Regions from separate parts of the Rhizobium sp. SYY.PMSO genome, predicted to be linked through region 3. Evidence: predicted binding sites of a transcription regulator. Region 3 holds the regulator's gene; each other region holds the start of a gene.
The links. The regulator PhoB, encoded in region 3, activates phosphate uptake and scavenging genes when phosphate is short. The targets are predictions, from matches to a motif close to TGTCATNNANCTGTCAT.

Region 1 (5,819 bases), on a different replicon from region 3:
CGTGGTGGTCGAGGAAGGCCCTGCTCGCGAGGTTCTCGACAACCCCAGACAGGAACGAACCCAGGCATTTCTGAGACGCATGCACTGACCGGCAGGCAGGCATCGGAATGAGGCCGCACGTCCTTCACGTGCATCAGGAAAAAAGGGGAATACCAATGACAGGGAAAACAAATCTGACGATCATCCTCGCCGCTGCGGCAGTGCTGGCAAGCTCCACCGCATGGGCGGCGGGCGTCGACCAGAAGCTGCATGACATGCTGCCGGAAAAGATCAAATCGGCGGGTGAAATCAAGGTCGGCACCGAGCCGCAGACGCCGCCTTACGATTTTTACGGCGAAGACAACAAGACGATCATCGGTCTCGAGCGTGAGCTTCGCGACGAAATGGGTACGCGCCTCGGCGTGAAGTTCACCGACGTCCCCGCTCAATTCGCAAGCATCATTCCCGGCATCCAGGCCGGTCGTTTCGATATGGGCATGTCCGCTTTCGGCGACTTTGCCGAGCGCGAGAAGATTGTCGATGTCGTCAACTACATGCTCGAAGGCACCAGCATTCTCGTTCTGGAGGGCAATCCGAAGGGCGTGCACAAGCTGAAGGATGCCTGCGGGCTGAATGCCGGCGCGGTTCAGGGCTCCATCCCGCTCCAGCTTCTCGACAAGCAGAAGACGCTTTGCCCGGCCGACAAGCCGCTCAACGTCATGCAGTTCCCCTCGAACGACCAGATCAAGATCGCGTTGCAGAGCGGGCGCGTCGACCTTTCCATGGATACGACGGGCGTTGCAGCCTACAGCCTTCAGCATCAGCCCGAAGGCAACAAGAAGCTCGAACTCGTCAAAGGCACCCAATATGCCGTCGGCTATCAGGCGATGCTGGTCGGCAAGGACAGCCCGCAGCTGCGCGATGCCCTGGCAGCCACCATGCAGTCGATGATCGATGACGGCTCGTACTCCAAGATCTTCGAAAAATGGGGTCTCGGCGAAAACAAGCTGGACAAAGTCACCATCAACGATGCCGCGCGTTTCGCCGACTACATGAAGCTGGATTGAACCCGGACAAATCCCCTGGCGGCCGCGATCTGCGCGGCCGCCATTTTTCCAAACGTACAGGAATGACCATGACAGACAGAGTGCCCTATCGCGAAGCGATCGCGCTTCAGCCCGCAGCCCTGAGAGCTTGCCTCGATGCCGTTTCCAGGCAGCTCGAAGCGCTTGACGTCGAGCCTATCACGAAAGGCCCTGCGGTCCTGGTCGGCATCGGAGCCAGCCTCTACGCGGCCGTCGTGGCCGCGGCTCAGATGCGTACGCAAGGCATTCGGGCCTTCGCATTGCCGGGCACGGATCTCTATGATGCATCGATCGATGCCGGCGGCGCCTATATCGCCTTTTCCGCATCCGGACGCAGCGAAGAACCGGCGCGTGCGATGGAGCTTCGTCCGAATGCACACTCTTATGGTATCGCCAAGGCCGATGGCACGCCGATTTCCCGCGTCGTCAAACACATGATCGCGACCGAAAGCGGCAACGACAGCGGTCCGAACACAACGAGCTATCTCGGCTCGCTGTTGACCGCGGCGCTGCTTGCCGACAAGGCCGGACGCCCGTCGGCCACGAATTGGGCGGAGATACCGGATCGGGCCGAAGCCGTCTTGAAGGCGACGCGCGTACAGGCAGACAAGGCCGCCAAGCTTTTTGCCGGCAAGAAATCCATCGATTGCGTAGGTGCGGGCACGGCCTGCGGAACGGCGGGTTACGCGGCACTTCTCATTCGCGAGGCAGCCCGTGTGGCGGCTCAGGACTGGGATACGCTGAACTTCCTGCACGGGCCGATGGAGCCGAACGACCGCGACAGCGGCGTGCTGCTGTTCGGCAACGGGCGGGAAGTCAAGCTGGCACGGGATCTCGCCGGCTTTGGCATTCCCTCGGTTCTGGTGACGTCGAGAGCCGACATCGCGGATGCCGACAATCTGGTCGTCATCCATGTTCCCGCCTTCTCCGAGGGCATCGGCGACGCAATCCTGCAGGCTATTCCGGCGCAGCTGCTCATTGCGACGCTTTCGGAAGACGCCGGTCTGCCGGTCTGCGAATTCCGCTACCGCCAGACCGACACCAAGCGGGACGTTTGACCAACGGCTAAACGCTGATCCGATCCACGGCCAGCGCTTCCGGATAGAGGAAAGCGGGCTTTCCTTCCTCTCCCAAAAGTCTTGCCATGGCGAAATCCATGGCAAGGCGCACGGCACCGAGAACGGTCGCCTGGTTGGCCAGCTGGCCATTGACCACTTCGACGGCCCAGCACAATTCGTTCACGACACTTCTTACGCCCGGCAACAACTGCGGATTTTGCCCGACGCCACCGCCAAGCACGATCAGTTCCGGATCGAGCACGCTCACGCAAGCAGCGGCCAGGTTTCCGACATCCCGGGCATGTTGTTCGACAATGGCGCGCGCAGCCGGAGACTGCTCGACGCGCGCAAAGAGGTCGCTGGTGCTTTCCGGCGGCTTTCCTTCCTTTTCCGGCCAGCTCGCGGCCGCGCGCTCCAGCAACGCCGCCGAGCCCATATAGGTTTCCACCTGCTGCCACTTCGGCTGCTCCCGCTCCGACCAGGGAAACGGCAGATGGCCGATTTCGCCGGCGCCACCCTTGAAGCCGCGGAACAGCCGTCCATCGAGTACGATGCCCATGCCGGTCTTCACGCCGATCTGCATGTAGATCGCGAAGGAGTGATGCTTTGCCGCTCCCTCGTGATATTCGGCGAGCGCGGCGCAATTGACGTTGTTTTCCAGGAGTACGGGCGCTCCGTAGGCGGATTGCAGCCGTGCCAGTATGGGAAGCAGTATATCGCGGCCGAACATTCTCTCGAGCGAAGCCGAGATGATGTTGGGAAGAGCGATCACCAAGGCACGCAGCGGTGTCGATCGCGCTTCGAACTGTGAGAGCAGCTGCTTGATAACCTCTTCGATCAGCCGAAACCGTTCGGCGGCGGACTTATCGACCAGCTGCCTTCCCACCGTGGCCAGCGTCGCGCCATCGAGACCGCGCGCGATCGCGTTGATATGCGTCGTTCCGCAATCGATCCCGACAACGAAGCCGGCCCCGGGGCCAAGGCCGTAGGTAACCGAGGTGCGCCCGACCGAGCCGCGGTTGATGCCCGCCGGAGCCAGAAGATCATAACGTTCGAGCTCGCTGACCGCCGCGGACATGGTGGGCTTGGAGAACATGAGCGCAGCGCTCAATTGCGGTCTGGTGGCAGGCCCGTTGCTGGCGATCGTCCGCAGCACCGCCCGCGCGCTTTCCGTCAGCGGCGGCGCGTCAATTCCGGTCTGTTGCCGTGCAGTATTCAAAAGACACCCGGAGCAATCGTCATTCGTAAAGCTCCCTTACCATCGCCACCGCCGAAAAGACAGAGCGGATATCATACGCCCCCGACTTTTAAAGTCTTCATGAGGCGCCCGACCCTGGCACTGGTGCTTTGCCGGGATATCCGCAACGTTTAGCCGGAAGATAGGCTTGAGCTTACGGAGCCGCCGCCCGCAAGCTGTCGATGCGGCATGCGAACCATGGCGGACAATTTTGGAAACTATCTCGTCGTCGGCAGCGTTTCGGACATCCGATGCGTTGTCACATCCATGTCATCAAATGCGTCGACACCTCAAGCCTGATCAAAAGCGAGTACCGAGATGGATTATTTCAGACGCTTCAACTTTCTGTTCGCAACGCCGGCCTTCGACAGCGAGGATTTGGAGGGAGCTCGCTACAATCAGATCGTCGAGGAGATCGAACGCTCCGGTTTCGAGGTCGTGCGCGCGCGCAACCTGGAAGATGCGGAGATCGCCGTGCAGACGGATGCCGCCATCGGCTGCATGCTGGTCGACTGGGGCAAAAAGGGGCTTGAGGGCAAGACGGCTTCCCTCATCAATCTGATGCGCCGGCGCGGCCTCGAATTTCCGATCATCCTGCTGATCCGCCGCAAACGCTTCGAGGATGTGCCGGTCGAGGTGCTCGATTTCATCGACGGCTACGTCTTCCTTTCCGAAGAGACGCCCGCTTTCATCGCCAAGAGCCTCATCAGCCGGCTCAAGCAATATGCCGAGACGCTGAAGACGCCTTTTTTCGGCGCGCTGGTCGATTATGCCGAGGAAGGCAACCAGCTCTGGACCTGCCCGGGGCACAATGGCGGCATCTTCTACAGCCGCAGCCCGATCGGCCGGGTGTTCATGGAGCATCTGGGTGAAGCGGTCTTCCGCGACGACCTCGACAATTCGGTGCTCGATCTCGGCGACCTGCTGACCCATGAAGGCCCGGCACTGGCCGCACAGAAGGAGGCTGCCAAGATTTTTGGCGCCGAGAAGACCTATTTCGTCCTGAACGGCACCTCGACATCCAACAAGGTCGCGCTCTCGGCCCTGGTCACGGACGGCGATCTGGTGCTGTTCGACCGCAACAACCACAAGGCCGCTCATCACGGCGCCCTGATGATCTCCGGCGGCATTCCGGTTTACCTGCCGACCATCCGCAATCTCTACGGATTGATCGGCCCCATCGATTTTGCCGCCATGGATGAGGAAGCCCTGCGGGAGCGCATTCGCACCCATCCGCTTGTGAAAGACCCGGAGGCCTACAAAAAGCCGCGTCCGTTCCGCGTCGCGGTCGTGGAGCAGTGCACCTATGACGGCACCATTCACAATGCCGAGATGATCCTCAAGCGCATCGGGCATCTATGCGACTACATCCTCTTCGACGAGGCATGGGCGGGGTTCATGAAATTTCACCCGCTCTATGCCGGACGCTTCGCCATGGGCCTCGCCGACCTCGGCCCGGAGGCGCCGGGAATCATCGCGACGCAATCCACCCACAAGCAGCTGGCAAGCTTTTCTCAAGCCTCTCAGATCCACATGAAGGACCGGCATATCACCGGCCAGAAACGCCGTGTGGAACACCGGCGCTTCAACGAGAGCTTCATGCAGCACGCCTCGACCTCTCCTTTCTATCCGCTGTTTGCCTCGCTCGATGTCGGCGCGCAGATGATGAAGGGGCGCTCGGGCGAGGTGCTCTGGGACGACACGATCCGCCTCGGTATCGAGCTGCGCAAGAAGATCCGCGCCGTGCGCCGTGAATTCGAGGAGAAGGAACACCGTCCCGAGCGTCGGTGGTTCTTCGAGCCTTTCGTGCCGGATCGGGTGGCTATCCCGGATGTGTCCAGTCCCGGCGCAGTGCATGACGTGCCATGGGAGAGCGTCGCCACCGACCAGCTCGCTACCAATCCCGCCTTCTGGCATCTCACGCCCGGCGCGGCATGGCACGGCTTTTCGGACATGGAGCCGGGCTTCGCCATGACCGACCCGAACAAGCTCACCCTGCTCACCCCCGGCTTCGATCGCGCAAGCGGGCAATACACCGAGCACGGCATACCGGCGCCCGTGGTCGCGCAATATCTGCGCGAAAACCGTATCGTCGCGGAGAAGAACGACCTCAATTCTCTGCTGTTCCTCCTCACCCCCGGCGTCGAGGCCAGCAAGGCCGGCACCTTGATCAGCGGTCTCGTCGCCTTCAAGAAACTCTATGACGACAATGTGCCGCTGGAGGAGGCAATCCCTGAATTCTACCGCCGCCGGCCAGGCCGCTATGCAGGGATACGGCTGCGCGATCTGTGCACGCAAATGCACGGCTTCTTCCGTCAGGCCAATGTCAGCGCGCTTCAGACGCTGCAGTTTTCCGCCGACCATCTGCCGCCGATTGCGATGTCGCCGCATGATGCGGCGCGCTGCCTTGTTCGCAACGATGTCGACTATCTGCCGATCGATGCCATTACCGGCCGCATC
Region 2 (5,819 bases), on a different replicon from region 3:
ATCCATATCGAGCAAGCCCGATCGCCTGCCCAGCTGGGGCCGGATCTCCGTCGAGGGCGCGCGCTTCACGCCGATGATGGACAATGCCTTCGCCAACTATATCGCGACCGTTCAGCAATGGCCGATGGATATGTCCGGCTCCTTCCGTTTCGATCGCAAGGACGGCTATCTGGACATTCAGGAGCTGGAGCTCACCAATTTGCGCCTCGGCAAAGTCTCGCTCTCGGCCGAGCTGAGTCTTCCGAAAGATGCCGACATTTCCAGGCTGGCGCAGGACGGGTCCATCGGCCTGTCCCGTTTGCGCTTCCGCCTCGATAATCTGGGTCTGTTCGAGGGCATGGCCGTGCCGTCGCTCGCCGCGTTCATCCAGCAGATGACGGGCTCGGACGACCCCGCCCAGGGCATCGGCCAGCTGCGCGATACGGCGGTAGCGGCGCTGCAGGCCCTGCCCGACAGCCGGATCGATGCGGAATCGAAGAAGGCGCTGCTGCGCTTCGTGCAGGACCTGCCTCACCCGACCGGCTTCTTCACGCTCGACCTTGCCTTCGACAAGCCGTTGACGGTCGACACTCTCGATTTCAACGGCGCGCAGCTTGCTCAGGCTGCCCTGGCAACCGCGAAGCTCTCGGTCAGCTACAAGGCCCGTTGAGCAAGCCGGCGCGGATGCGGCACCTGAATGTGCGGCAACCGCGCCAACAGGCAGTCCGCCCACATTGGCTCAAGCAGGGCTGATATCGATCGGTCGCTTGAGAAGCCGCCCTCTCATCGCACAAGAGACGCAAGGGCCGCCGGAACCCGCCTGCGGCCTCAGACCGGATCTTCGCGGTGCAGGTCGTGAATGGCGACGGCATCGTCGGTGAAGGGCGGCAGCAGCCATTCGGTGTGACGCAGCGTGCGCTTGGTGTCCTCCAGCCCCATATCCCAGTGCTCGCGCATCGAGGTGCCTGAGAACTCGTAGTCCTTGGCATGGCCTTCATAGTTCTTGTGCTGATAGATCAGGTGCACGATGTTGACGACTCCGGCGTCGGAATAGTCCGTGATCAGCTCTTCCTCTTCGGGTGTCAGCTGCTCCTTGGGAACACGCTTCAGCGCGCCCAGCAATTTCATCTTCAGTCCGTGAATGCGCTTGAAATTGTCGGTATTCTGCCGCGTGCGGCTCGAATACATGATGTCCTTGTGGCGGGAGAGGACGTCGGGCATGCTGCGCGGCAGCACGCCACGGGCGCTGAACAGATCCACCTGGAACACAAGCGAGCTGCGGTCTTCTTCCTGATCGAGCAGATATTGCAGCGGCGTGTTGGAGACGATGCCGCCGTCCCAGTAATATTCGCCTTCGATGCGGATCGACGGCAGGGCCGGAGGCAGGGCGCCGCTTGCCATGATGTGCTCGGGGCCGATGCGGATATTATCGGTGTCGAAATAGACGAAGTTGCCGGTGCGGACATTCACCGCGCCGACGCTGAAGCGCTTCTTGCCGTCGTTCAGCACATCGAAGTCGATCAGCATCTCCAGCGTCTTCTTCAGCTCGGCGGAATCGTAGAAACTGGTCGCACCCTCGGCGCCCGGCAGCTCGAACCATGGATTGGGAAAGCGCGGCTTGAAGAAGCCGGGCTGGCCCATCGTCATGGTCATCCACGAGCTGGTACGGTTGCGGATATCGCGGAAGAAATCGCCTTCCGGCGTATAGGCCCAGATCTTGCGGCCGGAGATGATCTGCCAGAACTGCTCCAGACGCTGCAGGCGCCTGCCCGGATCGTTACCGGCGATGATGGCGGCGTTGACCGCGCCGATCGAGACGCCCGAAAGCCACGTCGGCTCGCATCCCGTTTCGGCAAGCGCCTGGTAGACGCCGGCCTGATAGGCGCCGAGCGCGCCGCCACCCTGGAATACGAGGGCAACCCGATCATATTGAGCGGCGATTTCCGGGATGGTCGGCGCTGCGGCCTTGGTATTTCGTTCGAGCACGATCCGTCTCCAGCAAGGTTAACGATAAGGCTTTCGATTACCTGCGCTCGGCGAGGTAGTCGTGAACGACTTCGCCCAGCCCGAGCGTCAGGTCGGCGGTGAAATGAACGGCCGAGACCACGTCGAGAACCGGCAGCCGCGCGACATCGGCCATGACGTGCGGCCTGAGATCCAGGGCAGCGGGAGAGGTCCAGGCCTCCTTGATGGCGATATCGGTCAGGTAGTAGCGCACCAGTTCGCAGATGCGTGGGCTGGCGTCGACATGCGGCACGATCTTGATCAGGAAATTGGGTTCGGACAGGGCGGCCAGAAGCGGCGCCTGCTCGACCGGCTTGTGCTTGTAGCCCATCGTGCCCGTGGCGCAGAGAACGCTGCCGTAATGCAGCGTGCCGACGATGACCTCGCCTTCGTTGACGATCTTCGGATTGGCGAGCTTTTTGGGAAAGCCCCAGATCTCGCGGCCGCCGGTGATCGGCGCATCGTCGTCCAGGTACATGGAATGGACATAGCCGCCGCGCTGGTCGCGATAGCTGACCGGGATGACCTGTCCGGTCTCGGTGTAGTCGCCGAAGCCTGTGGAATCCGGCATGCGGATGAATTCGTATTTCACCAGCGGCTCGTCGATTTCGAGCGGCTCGGGCACCACGGCCTCCAGGGCTTCGCGGGTCGTGCGGTAGGTGATGATGATGTATTCGCGATCGAAGAACCTGTAGGGGCCGGGGGGATAGGAAGGATTGGTCAGCGGCATCGCATAGGCATGCTTGAGAATGTCTTCGACCTTCATCGTATTGTCCGTCGTTGGAGGAAATCGCCGGGTGCCGGAGCGGAAACTTGCACGCTTGCATGACAATGAAGTGTCAGGTGGAAGTGTGGGGTGCCAGCGCGGAGCGGCGGAAGGCCACACAGGCACTGTTATCAAAGCGACATATGAGGCTGGCAGTGTGCGCCCTTATCGGCATTTTCCTTTATTCAACCATACCATAGGGATTGCGGGAGTAGCAGAATGGGTTCGTTGACTTCGAAGAATGCGCTGGTCACCGGTTCCACGAGCGGTATCGGGCTTGCGATTGCGCGCGCCTTCGCCGCCGAGGGTGCGAATGTCACCATCAACGGCCTTGGCGATGCCGATGCGATCGAAAAGGAACGGACCGCCATCGAAGCCGATTTCGGCGTGAAGTGCCGCTACTCCGGCGCCAACATGATGAATGGCGAGGAAGTCACCGCGATGGTGCGTGAAGCCGAGGGCGCTTTCGGCAGCCTCGATGTCCTGGTCAACAACGCCGGCATCCAGTTCGTCGCCCCGATCGAGGAATTCCCCGACGACAAGTGGGAAGCGATCATCCGCATCAACCTTCTCGCCGCCTTCTATGCCATCAAGGCCGCCATTCCCGGCATGAAGGCGCGCAAATGGGGCCGCATCATCAACACTTCCTCGGCGCATGCGCTCGTCGCCTCGCCGTTCAAGTCGGCCTATGTCTCGGCCAAGCATGGCATTACCGGCCTGACCAAGACCATCGCTCTCGAAGCCGCGCGCGACGGCGTCACCGTCAACTCCATCGCGCCCGGCTATGTCTGGACGCCGCTGGTCGAAAAGCAGATCCCAGAGACCATGAGGGCCCGCAACATGACGGAAGAGCAGGTCAAGCACGACGTACTGCTTGCCGCCCAGCCGACGAAGGAATTCGTGACCGTCGACGAGGTCGCCGCCATCGCCGTTTTCCTGTGCGGCGACGCCGCCAAGCAGATTACCGGCACGACACTTTCCGTCGACGGCGGCTGGACCGCCGAGTAAGCCGAAGCCATAGCCGGCGCATGTTCGAACGGCGGTGCCGGTCTCTGTGGTCGAACACCACAGCATCAACATGGAAAACAGAGCAGGAGGCGCATAATGACCGATGATACCCAGGATCCGCTCAACCGCATCAAGGCCGAGATCGTCGACAGCTTCGACGAAGAGCTGGAGATGCAGCTCGAAGAGGATCGGCTGGACGAGTTGGTCGCCGAAGGCATGATCGAGACTGCCGGACCGTCGCTCGAGCGCAAGCTCTACTTCCGCGAGCTCTTCCGCCTTCAGCACGAACTCGTCCGCCTGCAGGACTGGGTGCAATACAAAAAGCTCAAGGTCGTCGTCTTGTTCGAGGGCCGCGATTCCGCCGGCAAGGGCGGCGCCATCAAGCGCGTGACGCAACGCCTCAACCCGCGCGTCTGCCGCGTCGTCGCCCTGCCTGCGCCGACCGAGCGCGAGCGGCATCAATGGTATTTCCAGCGCTACACCGCCCATCTGCCGACCGCGGGCGAAATGGTGCTGTTCGACCGCAGCTGGTACAACCGCGCCGGTGTGGAGCGCGTCATGGGCTTCTGCTCGCCCGAAGAGCTGGAAGAATTCTTCCGTTCCGTGCCGGATTTCGAGCGCATGCTGGTTCGCTCCGGCATCATCCTGCTCAAATACTGGTTCTCCATCACCGATGAAGAGCAGGAATTCCGCTTCAACATGCGCATTCAGGACCCGTTGAAGCAGTGGAAGCTGTCGCCGATGGACCTGCAGAGCCGCGTCCACTGGGAGGAATACACCAAGGCCAAGGAAGAGATGCTGGAGCGCACCCACATTCCGGAAGCGCCGTGGTGGGTGGTTCAGGCGGTCGACAAGAAGAAGGCGCGCCTCAACTGCATCGCCCATCTTTTGAACCAGATTCCCTACGAGACCGTGCCGAAGCCGGAAATCATCCTGCCGGAGCGCCTCCGCCACGAGGATTACCACCGCACGCCCGTACCGCCGGAAATGTACGTTCCGGAAATCTACTGACGTAGTCGACGGGACGGGCTCGCCCGTGCGGGCCCGTCTTCCGCCGAAGACTATGGCGGGCCAGTCCCCTCAAGTGATGATATGATACGATCGTGAAATTCGTGTCGTCGGCTGAGGAGACCGTCATGACTGCGCCGCATCCCTCAAAAACCCATATCGGCAACCACGCCCTGCATCCTGAAACCCAGATGCTGAATTACGGCTACGACCCGGAGCTGTCCGAGGGCGCGGTCAAGCCTCCGGTTTTCCTCACCTCCACCTTCGTCTTCAAGTCGGCCGAGGACGGGCGCGATTTCTTCAATTACATATCCGGCCGCAACGAGCCCCCTGCAGGCCGGGGCGTCGGCCTCGTCTACTCGCGCTTCAACCATCCCAACAGCGAAATCGTCGAGGACCGTCTTGCCGTCTACGAAAGGACGGAAAGCGGCGCGCTGTTCTCCTCGGGCATGTCGGCGATCGCCACCACCCTTCTGACTTTCGTGCGCCCGGGCGATACGATCCTGCATTCCCAGCCGCTCTATGGCGGCACGGAAACGCTCATCGCCAAGACATTCCTCAATATGGGCGTATCCGCCGTCGGATTTGCCGACGGCGTCAACGAGGTCTCGGTGATGTCCAGCGCCGAGGAGGCGATGGCAAAAGGCCGCGTATCGGTCATTTTCGTGGAAACCCCGGCCAATCCGACGAACAGCCTGGTCGATATCGCCATGATCCGCCGCGTTGCCGACGCGATCGGCAGGAAGCAGGGCCATACGCCGATCATCGCATGCGACAATACCCTGCTCGGCCCGATCTTCCAGCGGCCGATCGAGCATGGGGCGGATATCTCGCTTTATTCGCTGACCAAATATGTCGGCGGCCATTCCGATCTGATCGCAGGCGCCGCACTCGGCTCGAAAGCCGTCGTCAGGCAGGTCAAGGCGTTGCGCGGCGCGATCGGCACGCAGCTCGACCCGCATTCCTGCTGGATGCTCGGCCGCTCGCTGGAAACGCTGCAGCTCCGCATGGAGCGGGCAAACAGCAACGCCCGGGCGGTGGCCGATTTCCTGCG
Region 3 (5,819 bases):
TCAGCGCCTTCTTTCGCACGATCGCATCATCGATGATGTTGCGCAGATCCGCGGTCGCGACGGCCGAGAGGTCGAGAAAGTGTTTCGGAGAAGCCATGTCCTTACCTGTACTCCAGAAAAAACAACAACGCCCGCATGGGGCACGCATAAGCCCTTAAATCGGCACCGTTTTTAGGAAAGCTTATGCGATTCCTAAATGTTACTGCGTCCTTTGCGCGTCGTCTCGGCGCGCGGCGCAGCAACCGCCCCAAATTGCGGGCGGTAAACTTAAGCCGATTTCTTGGTGCGGGCGGCGCGTACGCGCTCGGCGGCGCGCTCGAGGCGGGCAATGCCTTCGCGTGCTTCCTCCGCCGTGACGACCAGCGGCGGCAGCAGACGGATGACGTTGTCGCCGGCCGGCACGCCAAGCAGATGCTCGGCGCGGATCGCCTGCAGCAGCTCCGCCTGCGGAATGGCCGCCTTGACGCCGAGCATCAAGCCCTCGCCGCGAACATCCTCGACGATGTCGGGGAAACGATCCTTGAGCGAGGCGAGGCCCTGGCGGAAGACCAGCGCGATATCGCGCACATGTTCCAGGAAGCCGTCGGCCAGAACGATATCGAGCACCGCGTTGCCGACCGCCATGGCGAGCGGATTGCCGCCATAGGTCGACCCGTGCGTGCCGGCCTTCATGCCCGAGGCGGCTTCCGCCGTCGCAAGGCACGCGCCGAGCGGAAAACCGCCGCCGATACCCTTGGCGACGGCCATGATGTCAGGCTTGATGCCGGCCCACTCATGGGCAAAGAGCTTGCCGGTGCGGCCGACGCCGCATTGCACCTCGTCGAGGATCAAAAGCAGGCCATGCTCGTCGCAGATCTGGCGGAGACCGCGCAGGAACTCGTTGGTCGCCGGGCGAATGCCGCCTTCGCCCTGCACCGGCTCGACCAGGATTCCGGCCGTCGCATCGGTGATGGCTGCGCGCACGGCATCGAGGTCGCCGAACGGCACCTGATCGAAGCCCGGCGCCTTCGGACCGAAGCCCTCGATGTATTTTTCCTGACCGCCGGCGGCGATGGTCGCGATAGTGCGGCCGTGGAAGGCGCCTTCGAAGGTGATGATGTGGAACTTTTCCGGATGCCCCTTGGCGAAATGATAGCGCCGCGCCGTCTTGATGGCGCATTCCAGCGCCTCGGCGCCGGAGTTGGTGAAGAACACCTTGTCGGCGAAGGTCGCTTCCGTCAGCCGCTTCGACAGCTTCTCCTGGCCGGGCACTTCGTAGAGGTTGGAGAGATGCCAGACCTTGTCGGCCTGCGCCTTCAGTTCCGAGACGAGGTGAGGATGCGCATGACCGAGCGAATTGACCGCCACGCCGGCTGCGAAATCGAGATAGCGCTCGCCGTTTTCGGTAATCAGCCAGACGCCCTCGCCTCGCTCGAACCGCAGCGGAGCACGCATATAGGTGTCATAAAGCGGCGTGGTCTCGGCCATGGCCATGTCTCCTCGATCACAACTTTAAGGACCAATCGCTTCCGTTTGATGAAACGGGTCCGAAAAAATCAAAAATGCCGCCTTGCGGCGGCTCGGGCACTATTGATGTTTTGCACCGCGATGTCAACAAAACTGGCGCTTTAGCAGGTGCGAGAAAGCGCTTGCGGGCAAAAGAGATGGGTTCGACGGCGCCTATTGCAGAAATGCCACGCCCGGACAGCAAGTTGGGGAAAACCTAGAAATCGATTCCTCAAGATTCCCGCGACTCTTGTCACGGAGTCAGCCTCACACTAGGTTAAAAACCAATTGCTAGACTGCATGCGGCGGAACTAGTCACCACAATTTTAGAGCGTTTCGCGCCTTGTTACCATGCGAGGCAATGGTGAGGGATTCTGCCATCGGAAACGCGACAGCGGAGACAGGGCATGAATTGGACAGACGAACGCGTCGAGAAGCTGAAAAAGCTATGGTCCGAAGGGTTGAGCGCCAGCCAGATCGCGGCGCAGCTTGGTGGCGTGAGCCGTAATGCCGTCATCGGCAAGGTACATCGCCTGAACCTCCCGGGCCGGGCAAAGGCCGGTGGCACGGCAACTGCAGCGCGCACCCCGAAGCGCAGCGCCACGGCACCGCGCCCTGCCAGCTTCGGCTCGCGCGTGGCAACCCGCACCGTGGTTACCCGCCAGCAGGGCGCAACCATGCTGAAGGAAGAGGTCGAGGTCGATTCAGTCAACGAAATCCAATATCGTCCGGCATCGAACGTCGTCGTTCCGATCTCCCGCCGCCTCGGCCTGACGGAGCTGACGGAGCGCACCTGCAAGTGGCCGGTCGGCGATCCGCTGAAGGACGATTTCCACTTCTGCGGCAACGACAGCCCGGATTCCTCGCCTTACTGCACCTATCACCAGCGCATGGCCTACCAGCCAGTGCATGATCGCCGGCGCAACAACGGCTGAAAGCTATAAGCAAATTCAAAGAGAAACGGGCCCCTCGGGGCCCGTTTTCTATTTCCGCCGCATGTCGATGTCGATGCCCGAGCAGCCTTGCCGCTCAGGCTTCCATGGAATAGCCCGCGCCGCGAACGGTGCGGATGACATCCTGCATGTTGGAAAAATTGAGCGCCTTGCGCAGGCGGCCGACATGGACGTCGACCGTGCGTTCGTCGACATAGATATCGTGCCCCCACACGCCGTCCAGCAGCTGCGAGCGCGAGAAGACGCGGCCCGGCGAGGACATCAGGAATTCCAGCAGGCGGAACTCCGTCGGCCCCAGCCGCACTTCGCGGCTCTTGCGGTGGACGCGATGGGTTTCGCGGTCCAGCTCGATATCGCCGCAACGCAGCACCGTGGAGAGGACCTCCGGGCGGGCGCGCCGCAGCATCGCCTTGACGCGGGCCATCAGCTCCGGCGTCGAGAACGGCTTGACGACGTAATCGTCCGCGCCGGTGGAAAGGCCGCGCACGCGCTCGCTCTCCTCGCCGCGGGCCGTGAGCATGATGATCGGCAGCCGCTCCGTCTCCGGCCGCATGCGCAGCCGGCGGCAGAGCTCGATGCCGGACACGCCGGGGAGCATCCAGTCGAGGATCAGAAGATCGGGGATGCGCTCCTGGAGACGCAGCTCTGCCTCATCGCCTCTGAGGATCGTATCGACCTCGAAGCCTTCGGCTTCGAGATTGTAGCGCAGCAGAACGCTGAGCGCTTCCTCGTCTTCTACAACAGCAACTCTCGGAACCATGCGCCTGTGGTCTCCTTTCTTCGCTTCCAGATTATTCCGTCACCGCGCCGACGGTGTTGGCCGTGTCGTCCTTCGGCCGCTCGCCTTCGGGCTGGGCGCCGGTCGCCATATAATAGATCGTCTCGGCAATGTTGGTGGCATGGTCGCCGATGCGCTCGATGTTCTTCGCGCAGAAGAGAAGATGCGTGCAGGTGGTGATGTTGCGCGGATCTTCCATCATGTAGGTCAGCATCTCGCGGAAGAGCGAGGTATACATGGCGTCGATTTCCTCGTCGCGTTCGCGGATCGACACGGCCTTGTCCGGCGAACGGGTCGCATAGACGTCCAGAACTTCCTTCAGCTGGCTCAGTGCCAGTTCGGAGAGATGCTCGATACCGCGGGCGAGACGGCGCGGAACGCCGGTGCCCTGCACGGCGATGACGCGCTTGGCCGTGTTCTTGCCAAGGTCGCCGACGCGCTCCAGATCGGAGGCGATGCGGATCGAGCCCATGATTTCGCGCAGGTCGGCCGCCATCGGCTGACGGCGCGCGATGGTGACGATCGCCTTATCGCCGATTTCGCGTTCGGCATGGTCGAGAATGACATCGTCGGAGATGACCTTCTGGGCAAGGGCCGCGTCGCTGTTGACCAAAGCGCGTACGCTGTCGCTGACCATCTGCTCGGCAAGGCCGCCCATTTCCGCAATGCGGCGCGTCAGGAACTTCAGGTCTTCGTCATAGGCAGAGAGAATGTGGGTGGAGACCATTTTTCTATCCTCAAGGTGAACTGTGTGAAAGGAGCCGCGCGCGCAGCATCATCAACCAAAACGGCCCATGATGTAATCCTGCGTGCGGTAATCGTCGGGATTGGTGAACATTTTATCGGTGTCGTTCTCCTCAACCAGATGGCCGAGATGGAACATTGCGGTGCGTTGCGAAACGCGGGCTGCCTGCTGCATGGAATGCGTCACGATGACGATCGTGAAGTTTTCCCGCAGCTCGTGGATGAGATCTTCGACCTTTGCGGTTGCGATCGGATCGAGGGCCGAGCATGGCTCGTCCATCAGGATGACCTCCGGGCTGACGGCAACGGCGCGGGCGATGCACAGGCGCTGCTGCTGGCCGCCCGAAAGGCTCGTGCCGGCATCGTGGAGCCTGTCCTTCACCTCGCCCCAGAGGCCCGCCTTCTGCAGGCTGGTTTCGACGATGTGATCGAGATCGGCCTTGGATGCGTGCAGGCCATGGATGCGCGGACCGTAGGCGACATTCTCATAGATCGACTTCGGAAACGGGTTGGGCTTTTGAAAGACCATGCCGACGCGGGCGCGCAGTTCCACCACGTCGATGCTGTCGTCGTAGACGTCCTGATCGTCGAGCGTGATCCTGCCGGTGACGCGGCAGGTCTCGATCGTATCGTTCATGCGGTTGAGGCAGCGCAGGAAGGTGGACTTGCCGCAGCCGGAAGGGCCGATCAGCGCCGTCACCGTATTGACGCGGATCCTGAGATTGACGTCGAAGAGAGCGCGCTTGTCGCCGTAAAAGACCGAAACGTCCTGGCCGATCATCTTGTAAGGGATCGTCTTCATCTTTCTGGTCAATGCTCTTTCGCTCGCGGCTTCCGTCATCATGTTCATTTCCCGGCCCTCCCCTACCAGCGCCGTTCGAAACGGCGGCGCAGCAGGATCGCGCCGATGTTCATCGCGACGAGGAAGAAGAGCAGGACGATGATGGCCCCGGAGGTTCTTTCGACGAAGGCCCGCTCTGCCTCGCTCGCCCACATGTAGATCTGCACCGGCAGCGCCGTCGAAGGATCGAGGGGCGATGCCGGATAGTTGGAGACGAAGGCAACCATGCCGATCAGAAGCAGCGGCGCCGTCTCCCCGAGCGCATGGGCAAGCCCGAGGATGGTGCCCGTCAGGATGCCCGGCATGGCGAGCGGCAGGACGTGATGGAACACCACCTGCATGCGCGACGCACCGAGGCCGAGCGCGGCGCTGCGGATCGACGGCGGCACGGCCCGCAACGCCGAGCGCGTGGCAATGATGATCATCGGCAGCGTCATCAGGCTCAGCACCAGCCCGCCGACCAGCGATGCCGAGCGCGGCAGGCCCATCATGTTGATGAACACCGAGAGGCCGAGCAGGCCGTAGACGATCGACGGCACGGCGGCGAGATTGTTGATGTTGACCTCGATCAGATCCGTCAGCCGGTTCCTCGGCGCGAATTCCTCCAGGTAGATCGAAGCGGCGACGCCGACCGGCAGGGCGAGCACGAGCACGGTCAGCATCAGATAGAGCGAGCCGATCAGTGCAACGCCAAGGCCGGCGGCCTCGGGCCGGCTCGAATTGCCCGACAGGAAGAGGCCCTTGTTGAACGCCTCGTGCAGGGCGCCGCTTTCGCCAAGCCGCTTCATCCAGGCAAGCTGCCGGTCGGATACCTTGCGGTCCTTTTCGTCGACGGTCAGATCGATCTGCCCCTTGTTGGCGGAGTCGATGTTGGCGCTGGCAAGGAAGGTGACGTTCTGCGTCGTTCCGATGATCGAAGGGTTGGCGGCGACCTTGTCGCGCAACGCGATCCTGGCGCTGTCCGACACCATGGCCGTTGCCTCGCGAATAAGCGCACGATTGCCGGGATCGATCTCCA
Region 4 (5,819 bases), 970 kb from region 3:
ATCTGGCTTGTCTTGGCGGCCTCGGCGATCATATCGGCGAGCGGCGGCAGCATGTCGGGATGCAGGCTCGCCTCCGGCTCGTTGAGCGCGATCAGCGGCGGCAGGCGATAGGACATCAGCGCCGCGGCAAGTCCGAGAAAGCGGATCTGGCCATCGGAGAGCTCGCGCGGCTGGAAGACGCGGTTGGGAAACTCCGGCAGCATCAGGCCGAAATCCGCCGTTTCCTGCGGTTCGGGCACGACGAGCCGCGCCCCGCCGAGCGCTGCGGCAAGAACACGATCCAATTCGACGGTATCCTCGCGCGTATGGACGAGGGTGGCGAAGACGGCGGCGATATTGGCTCCGTCCTCGTCCAGCATGGGCGCCGTGACCGCAAGGCATGGCGCCCGCAGCGGCGAACCGCGATCGGTGCGGAAGCCATGATAAAACCGCCAGGCATCGACGGCACGGCGGAAGGTGCCGACCTCGGGAAAATATCCGGCATCGCCGAGCAGCGCGATCGCCGTTTCCGACGTCAGGGCCTGCTCGCGGTGCTGCTCCATGCGGCCGGCCTCTCCGCGCACGGAAATACCGGGACCTTCGCGCTTCATCATCGTCACCGGCCGACGCCCGGCCTCGACCGACAGTTCCTCGGCCTTGACTTGCGGTTCCAGCGGAAATCCGGCGGATGCGCAGGGCGGACGCATGCCCGCTTCGATCCAGTAGCGGAAGATCGCCGCTCTTTCCGGGTCGAGCAGCTCGACGTCGAAACGGATGCGGGCGGGCTCATGCGAACGCCGCTTGCCCGACCACATGGCCGAAAACATGCCGCCCTCGCTGGAAATCTCATGCGCCAGCCGCCCGCGAACCGCCGCCTGCACCAGCTGCAACGAACGATAAAGGTTTGATTTTCCGACGCCGTTCTCGCCGATGAACAGGTTGACATCGGAAAGATCCATCCGGATCGCACGCAGGGAGCGATAATTCTGGGCAAACATGGAGCGAAGTTGCATGCTCCGGGGTTTAACCGATTCCGATATCAAAGAGAATGCGGAACCAGACTGTCGTCGTCTTTGGAAGGAGCGAGCGGCGAGAAGGTTGCATTGTCGTCGGCAGCAAGGTCGACGACCGTGTGCTTCTCCAGCGCCTTCGTGACCTCGTTGACGTCGCCGTCCAGATGCTCGACGGGAATAAGGTTGCCGATGAGAAAATCGAAGCGGTCGCCGCGCTTGTTGAGCAGCTCGTGAAACACCGTCATGTCGCGCAGTTCCGTCGACCATTTGGCGAACCAGTAGAACAGGCCGGAATTGCGCGCCGTCAGATGCACGGGCAGGATCGGCAGGTTGTATTTGCGCGCCAGCCCCACGGCCGATGTCTTCCACGGGCGCTCGTTCAGCCTGCCGTTCGCCCAATAGGCGATGCGGCCCGAGGGAAACAGCACCGTGACCTTGCCGTCGGCGACGGCGCGATTGGTCAGCTGCAGCGTTTCGCGCGTCTTCGGCTTGCTCTTGTATTCCTCGCGCCATTCCACCGGGATAATCATCTCGGCGAAACGCGGATTGACCCGCACGGCATCGCGATTGGCGAAGATCATCATATCCGGCCGGCGCGACTTCAGAAGGTCGAAGACGGCGACGCCGTCGGCAATGCCCGTCGGATGGTTGCTGACGAGAATGAAGCCGCCGGAGGCCGGAATGCGCTCGGCATGGGTCACGCCGATATCGAGCCTGAGCAGATCGCTCATATATTCGAAGCACTGGAAGCCCGAAAGCTTGGCGACGTCATCGGCAAATTCGATCGCCTTGTTGTAGCGCAGCAGCGTGTAGAGAAAGGGGCGCATGACCGGCCATAGCGGATTGCGCACGATCTTCTGCCCGCGCTCGGCGATCAGCGTATCGACGATATGTCCCGGCTGGCCCTGAGACACGAGAGCGATCGTTTCTGCAAGCTGTCCCAGTGCAGTTATCGAACCGCGACGTGCCATGAAGTGTCCTGAATGGTTGGGATATATTCTTTCGCAATCGAATATGATCGAAGCATGACAAGCGCCTCGCATGGACCGGCCGGATCATCCGGGATCGGAAATCGGCCGATGTGCAGTTTTTGAAGTGCAGCCGCATCCCCGGTGCGGGGAAAGGCAGCGCGACTACAGGAAAGTTAGCGATTCCATAACCTTCCTTCCTTCAAAGTGGCAGAAGGAATCCGAATTTCAAGGGGTTTTCCACTGAACGAATTGTTGATCATCGCCGACCCGAGGTTGATGGCCGAACGCAGCCGCTGGCTCGAGGCATTGGGTCAGGAGCGGCGGCTTGCAGCCCATACGCTGACCGCCTACGAGCGCGACACGCGGCAATTCCTGACCTTTCTCACCGGCCATCTCGGCGGCCCGGCGACGATTGCGGATATTCACGCGCTGCGCCCCGCAGACTTCCGCGCCTTTCTCGCCGCACGCCGAAAGGATGGCGCCGGCGCGCGATCGCTGGGGCGCAATCTCGCCGGCCTTCGTTCACTTTTGCGCTACCTCGAAAAGAAGGGGCTGGTGAACGCTGCCGGAGCCGCCGCCGTGCGCTCGCCGAAACAACCGAAGTCGCTTCCCAAGCCGCTTTCCGACAAGCAGGCGATCACGGTCGTCAGCGACGAGGCGCAGCTGCACGAGGAGCCCTGGATCGCCGCGCGCGACGCGGCGGTGCTGACCCTGCTCTACGGCTGCGGCCTGCGCATCTCCGAAGCGCTCGATCTGAAACCGGAGGACATGCCGAAAGGCGCAACCTCGCTGCGCATCACCGGCAAGGGCAACAAGACGCGGCTGGTGCCGCTGCTGCCGATCGTCGTCGAAGCGGTCGACCACTACCGGGCGATCTGCCCCTATCATCTCGATGCCGGCGGCCCGCTCTTTCGCGGCGCGCGCGGCGGCAAGCTGCAGCCAGGCATCATCCAGCACGGCATGCAGAAGCTGCGCGGCGCCTTCGGCCTGCCGGATACCGCGACACCCCATGCGCTTCGTCATTCCTTTGCCACCCATCTGCTGGCCGGAGGCGGCGATTTGCGCACCATCCAGGAACTGCTCGGCCACGCCAGCCTGTCGACGACGCAAGTCTACACCGGCGTCGATTCCTCGCGTTTGCTCGAAGTCTACGATCGCGCCCATCCGCGCGCGTAAGAAAAGATTAACCTCGCGCGTTAAGGGAATCTCCGTCTCGAACGCATAGAGCAGAAGCATCTGTCGGCGTGTCTCCTGAAAGCCACTTTCCTGCATCAGGATTCACGCCGTCTGCGAATGGAAGATTTCGATGATTTCTGCCCTCGGATCCAAGACGATGCGGTCGGTGAAGCCGACGCGCGGCGATATCCTGCTCTGGTTTGCCACAGCCTTTCCGTTGATGCTGGCTATCCTGCTGCTCGCGACCTTGCTGACGCTGCAGCCGGCCCATGCCGAAGGAGCGGTATCCGACAGATGCGGTGGTAAGGATCTCATGTCCGAGCTTGAAAAGAGCGATCCGGCAAAATACGCCTCCATCATCGCCGCCGGCGACAAGGTGGAAAATGGCAAGGGCATCTTCTGGAAGATCGAGAAGCCCGGCCTGAAGCCGTCATGGCTGCTCGGCACCATGCATGTCTCGGATTCGCGCGTGCTCACCATGCCGAAGGGTGCGGCCGACGCTGCGGCCGAAGCCGATACCATCGTCGTCGAATCCGACGAGATTCTGGACGACAAGAAGGCGGCGGCAGCCCTTTTCGCCAATCCCTCCTTGACCATGCTCACCGACGGCTCGACCATCAGCGAGCATCTGTCGCCGGAAGACAATGCACGCCTGGAGGCAGGGCTGAAGGAGCGCGGCCTGACGCTTGCCGCCGTTTCGCGCATGCAGCCATGGCTGATATCGAGCTCCTTCGAGGTCACGGGTTGCGAGGTGCGCCGCAAGGCGGCCGGAGCGAAGTTCCTCGACCAGAAGCTCGCGACCGATGCCGCCGCCGAAGGCAAGCAGGTCAGGGGCCTGGAAACGCTTGCCGAGCAGGCCAAGGCCATGAGCGATCTTCCGATCGCGTTGCATCTGAAGTCGCTGATGCAGACGCTTGAGCTGGGCGACAGGATCAACGACGTCAATGAAACGATGACCGATCTCTATCTTGCCGGCAATATCGGCGCGATGATCCCGATGCTGAAGGTGATCGAGCCGGACCAGAAGATTTCGGACGACGATACCGCCGCATTCGAGCAGCGCATCATCCTCGACCGCAACAAGGTGATGGCAGAGCGGGCTGTGCCGATCCTCGACAAGGGCAATGTCTTTATCGCCGTCGGCGCACTGCACCTCGTCGGCGACCAAGGCCTCGTGGCGCTGCTGCGACAACAGGGCTTTACGGTGACGGCCGCCAACTGACCTCCCGCATGCGCCTGGCGAAATCGGCAAGCATGATCGCGACGATCAGCCGGTGAAACGGTGCGATCAGCGCGATGGTGGGCAAGTACGCAGCGGTTCTCCGTGCGCAATCGCGTACGAACTAAAGAGATAGAGCGGCTCAGCGATTCCGTGAAACGCGGAACCGCTCTTGCTGCCGGGTGGCCGGGCGGAGTGCTTTAACGCACGGCCGATCCGTTCGCCGGCAATATCTTCAGCCGCCAGGAAGCCTCCGGCCTGAGATATGTCGTTGCGATGGCGCGGACATCCTTTGCGGTAACCGCCTGATAGCCGTTGATGCTGCTGCGAATCCGCTCCAGGCGCCGAGGGTCCGTCTGGGCGCCGTGCAGGTTCTGAAGCCAGTAGCTGTTGGTCTGCTGCGCTCTCTTTACCGCTTCGATGATCGGAAGCTTGGCCCGCTCCAGCTCGTCGGACGAAACGTCTCCGTCGCGCAGATCGGCCGTAATCCTGTCCACCAGATCGAAGAAATGATCCACCTTGGCGGGCGTCGTCTCGACATAGACATAGGAAAAACCATAGCCGGGGATCGATCGCGAGAGATCGACATCGCCCTGCGGGCTGTAGGTTGCCCCTTCCGCGACCCGGAACTGGTCGATGAGCCGGTTCTGCAGGATCGCCCCGGTCACATTGGCGGCAGCAGCCCTCGGCAGATCGGAAAGGAAATCGCCGATCGGCATGGCGACGGCAGCGCCGGCGCTATCGTTTCGCCCATCGTGCAGCCGGACGACCGGATTCGGCGTCGGTGCGGGAAAGTGCACCCCCGTATCGGCGGCCTGATCCTTTGCATCGCCACGGGCCGGCAGCGCGCCGAAGGTCTGTGCGGTCATGCGGATGGCATCGTCGACCTCGACATCGCCGGCGATAATGACCTCGATCTGCCCTTTGGAAAGAAGCGGCCGCAGGAACGCCTCGAAATCTTCCGGCCTGGCATCGAGCAATTGCGTCCGGCTCGGGAATGTCCAGCGCGGATCGTCGGAATGCAAAAGACTGGAGAAATCGCGTTGGAAGACGGTGCCCGGCGTCGCCTGCAGCTGGGCGAGCGTGTTCAGATAGGCTTGCTGGACCCGCTTGAAGACATCGGGACGGTAAGCCGGATCGGCGACATAGGCCGTCAGGAGCTGCAATTGCGTTTGCAGATCGCGCGGCCGCGTGGCACCTTCGAATTTGAAGTCGGCGTCCTGGATGGAAAAATCGTTCCCGACCACTTTCGCGGCAAAAGCCTTCTGCATGTCGTCATAGCTGATGGCCTTCAGGCCGGACAGCGGCAGCGCCGGCGCCGCCCAGATCGGCAGCGGGCGGTCGCGTGGCAGGTCCAGCCGGCCATGGCCGATCTCCGCGCGCACCAGCACTTCGTCCAGGCGCAGCTTGGTCGGCTTGATGGTCAAGCGGACGCCGTTGGCAAAACGGACCATCGTAATG

Region 1: a site for PhoB is predicted at 3,617-3,633, ahead of ACJJVH_RS28930 (Orn/Lys/Arg decarboxylase N-terminal domain-containing protein). Genes of this name have one in related genera too.
Region 2: a site for PhoB is predicted at 2,876-2,892, ahead of ACJJVH_RS26220 (acetoacetate decarboxylase). Genes of this name have one in related genera too.
Region 4: a site for PhoB is predicted at 2,007-2,023, ahead of ACJJVH_RS14125 (1-acyl-sn-glycerol-3-phosphate acyltransferase). Genes of this name have one in related genera too.

The regions. Positions count from the first base shown of each region.
Region 1 covers NZ_CP177351.1:479,686-485,504, reverse strand. The annotation lists gene ACJJVH_RS28950 (amino acid ABC transporter ATP-binding protein) at 1-88, shown strand, start outside; gene ACJJVH_RS28945 (ABC transporter substrate-binding protein) at 156-1,046, shown strand; gene ACJJVH_RS28940 (SIS domain-containing protein) at 1,115-2,122, shown strand; gene ACJJVH_RS28935 (ROK family transcriptional regulator) at 2,130-3,341, opposite strand; gene ACJJVH_RS28930 (Orn/Lys/Arg decarboxylase N-terminal domain-containing protein) at 3,678-5,819, shown strand, end outside.
Region 2 covers NZ_CP177350.1:1,732,794-1,738,612, forward strand. The annotation lists gene ACJJVH_RS26210 (hypothetical protein) at 1-649, shown strand, start outside; gene ACJJVH_RS26215 (patatin-like phospholipase family protein) at 808-1,965, opposite strand; gene ACJJVH_RS26220 (acetoacetate decarboxylase) at 2,003-2,749, opposite strand; gene ACJJVH_RS26225 (3-hydroxybutyrate dehydrogenase) at 2,969-3,757, shown strand; gene ppk2 (polyphosphate kinase 2) at 3,854-4,768, shown strand; gene ACJJVH_RS26235 (cystathionine gamma-synthase family protein) at 4,894-5,819, shown strand, end outside.
Region 3 covers NZ_CP177349.1:118,457-124,275, reverse strand. The annotation lists gene argF (ornithine carbamoyltransferase) at 1-97, opposite strand, end outside; gene ACJJVH_RS00620 (aspartate aminotransferase family protein) at 268-1,467, opposite strand; gene ACJJVH_RS00615 (GcrA family cell cycle regulator) at 1,893-2,420, shown strand; gene phoB (phosphate regulon transcriptional regulator PhoB) at 2,515-3,198, opposite strand; gene phoU (phosphate signaling complex protein PhoU) at 3,230-3,943, opposite strand; gene pstB (phosphate ABC transporter ATP-binding protein PstB) at 3,995-4,810, opposite strand; gene pstA (phosphate ABC transporter permease PstA) at 4,825-5,819, opposite strand, start outside.
Region 4 covers NZ_CP177349.1:2,901,914-2,907,732, forward strand. The annotation lists gene ACJJVH_RS14120 (AAA family ATPase) at 1-992, opposite strand, end outside; gene ACJJVH_RS14125 (1-acyl-sn-glycerol-3-phosphate acyltransferase) at 1,019-1,963, opposite strand; gene ACJJVH_RS14130 (tyrosine recombinase XerC) at 2,204-3,139, shown strand; gene ACJJVH_RS14135 (TraB/GumN family protein) at 3,270-4,361, shown strand; gene ACJJVH_RS14140 (M16 family metallopeptidase) at 4,559-5,819, opposite strand, start outside.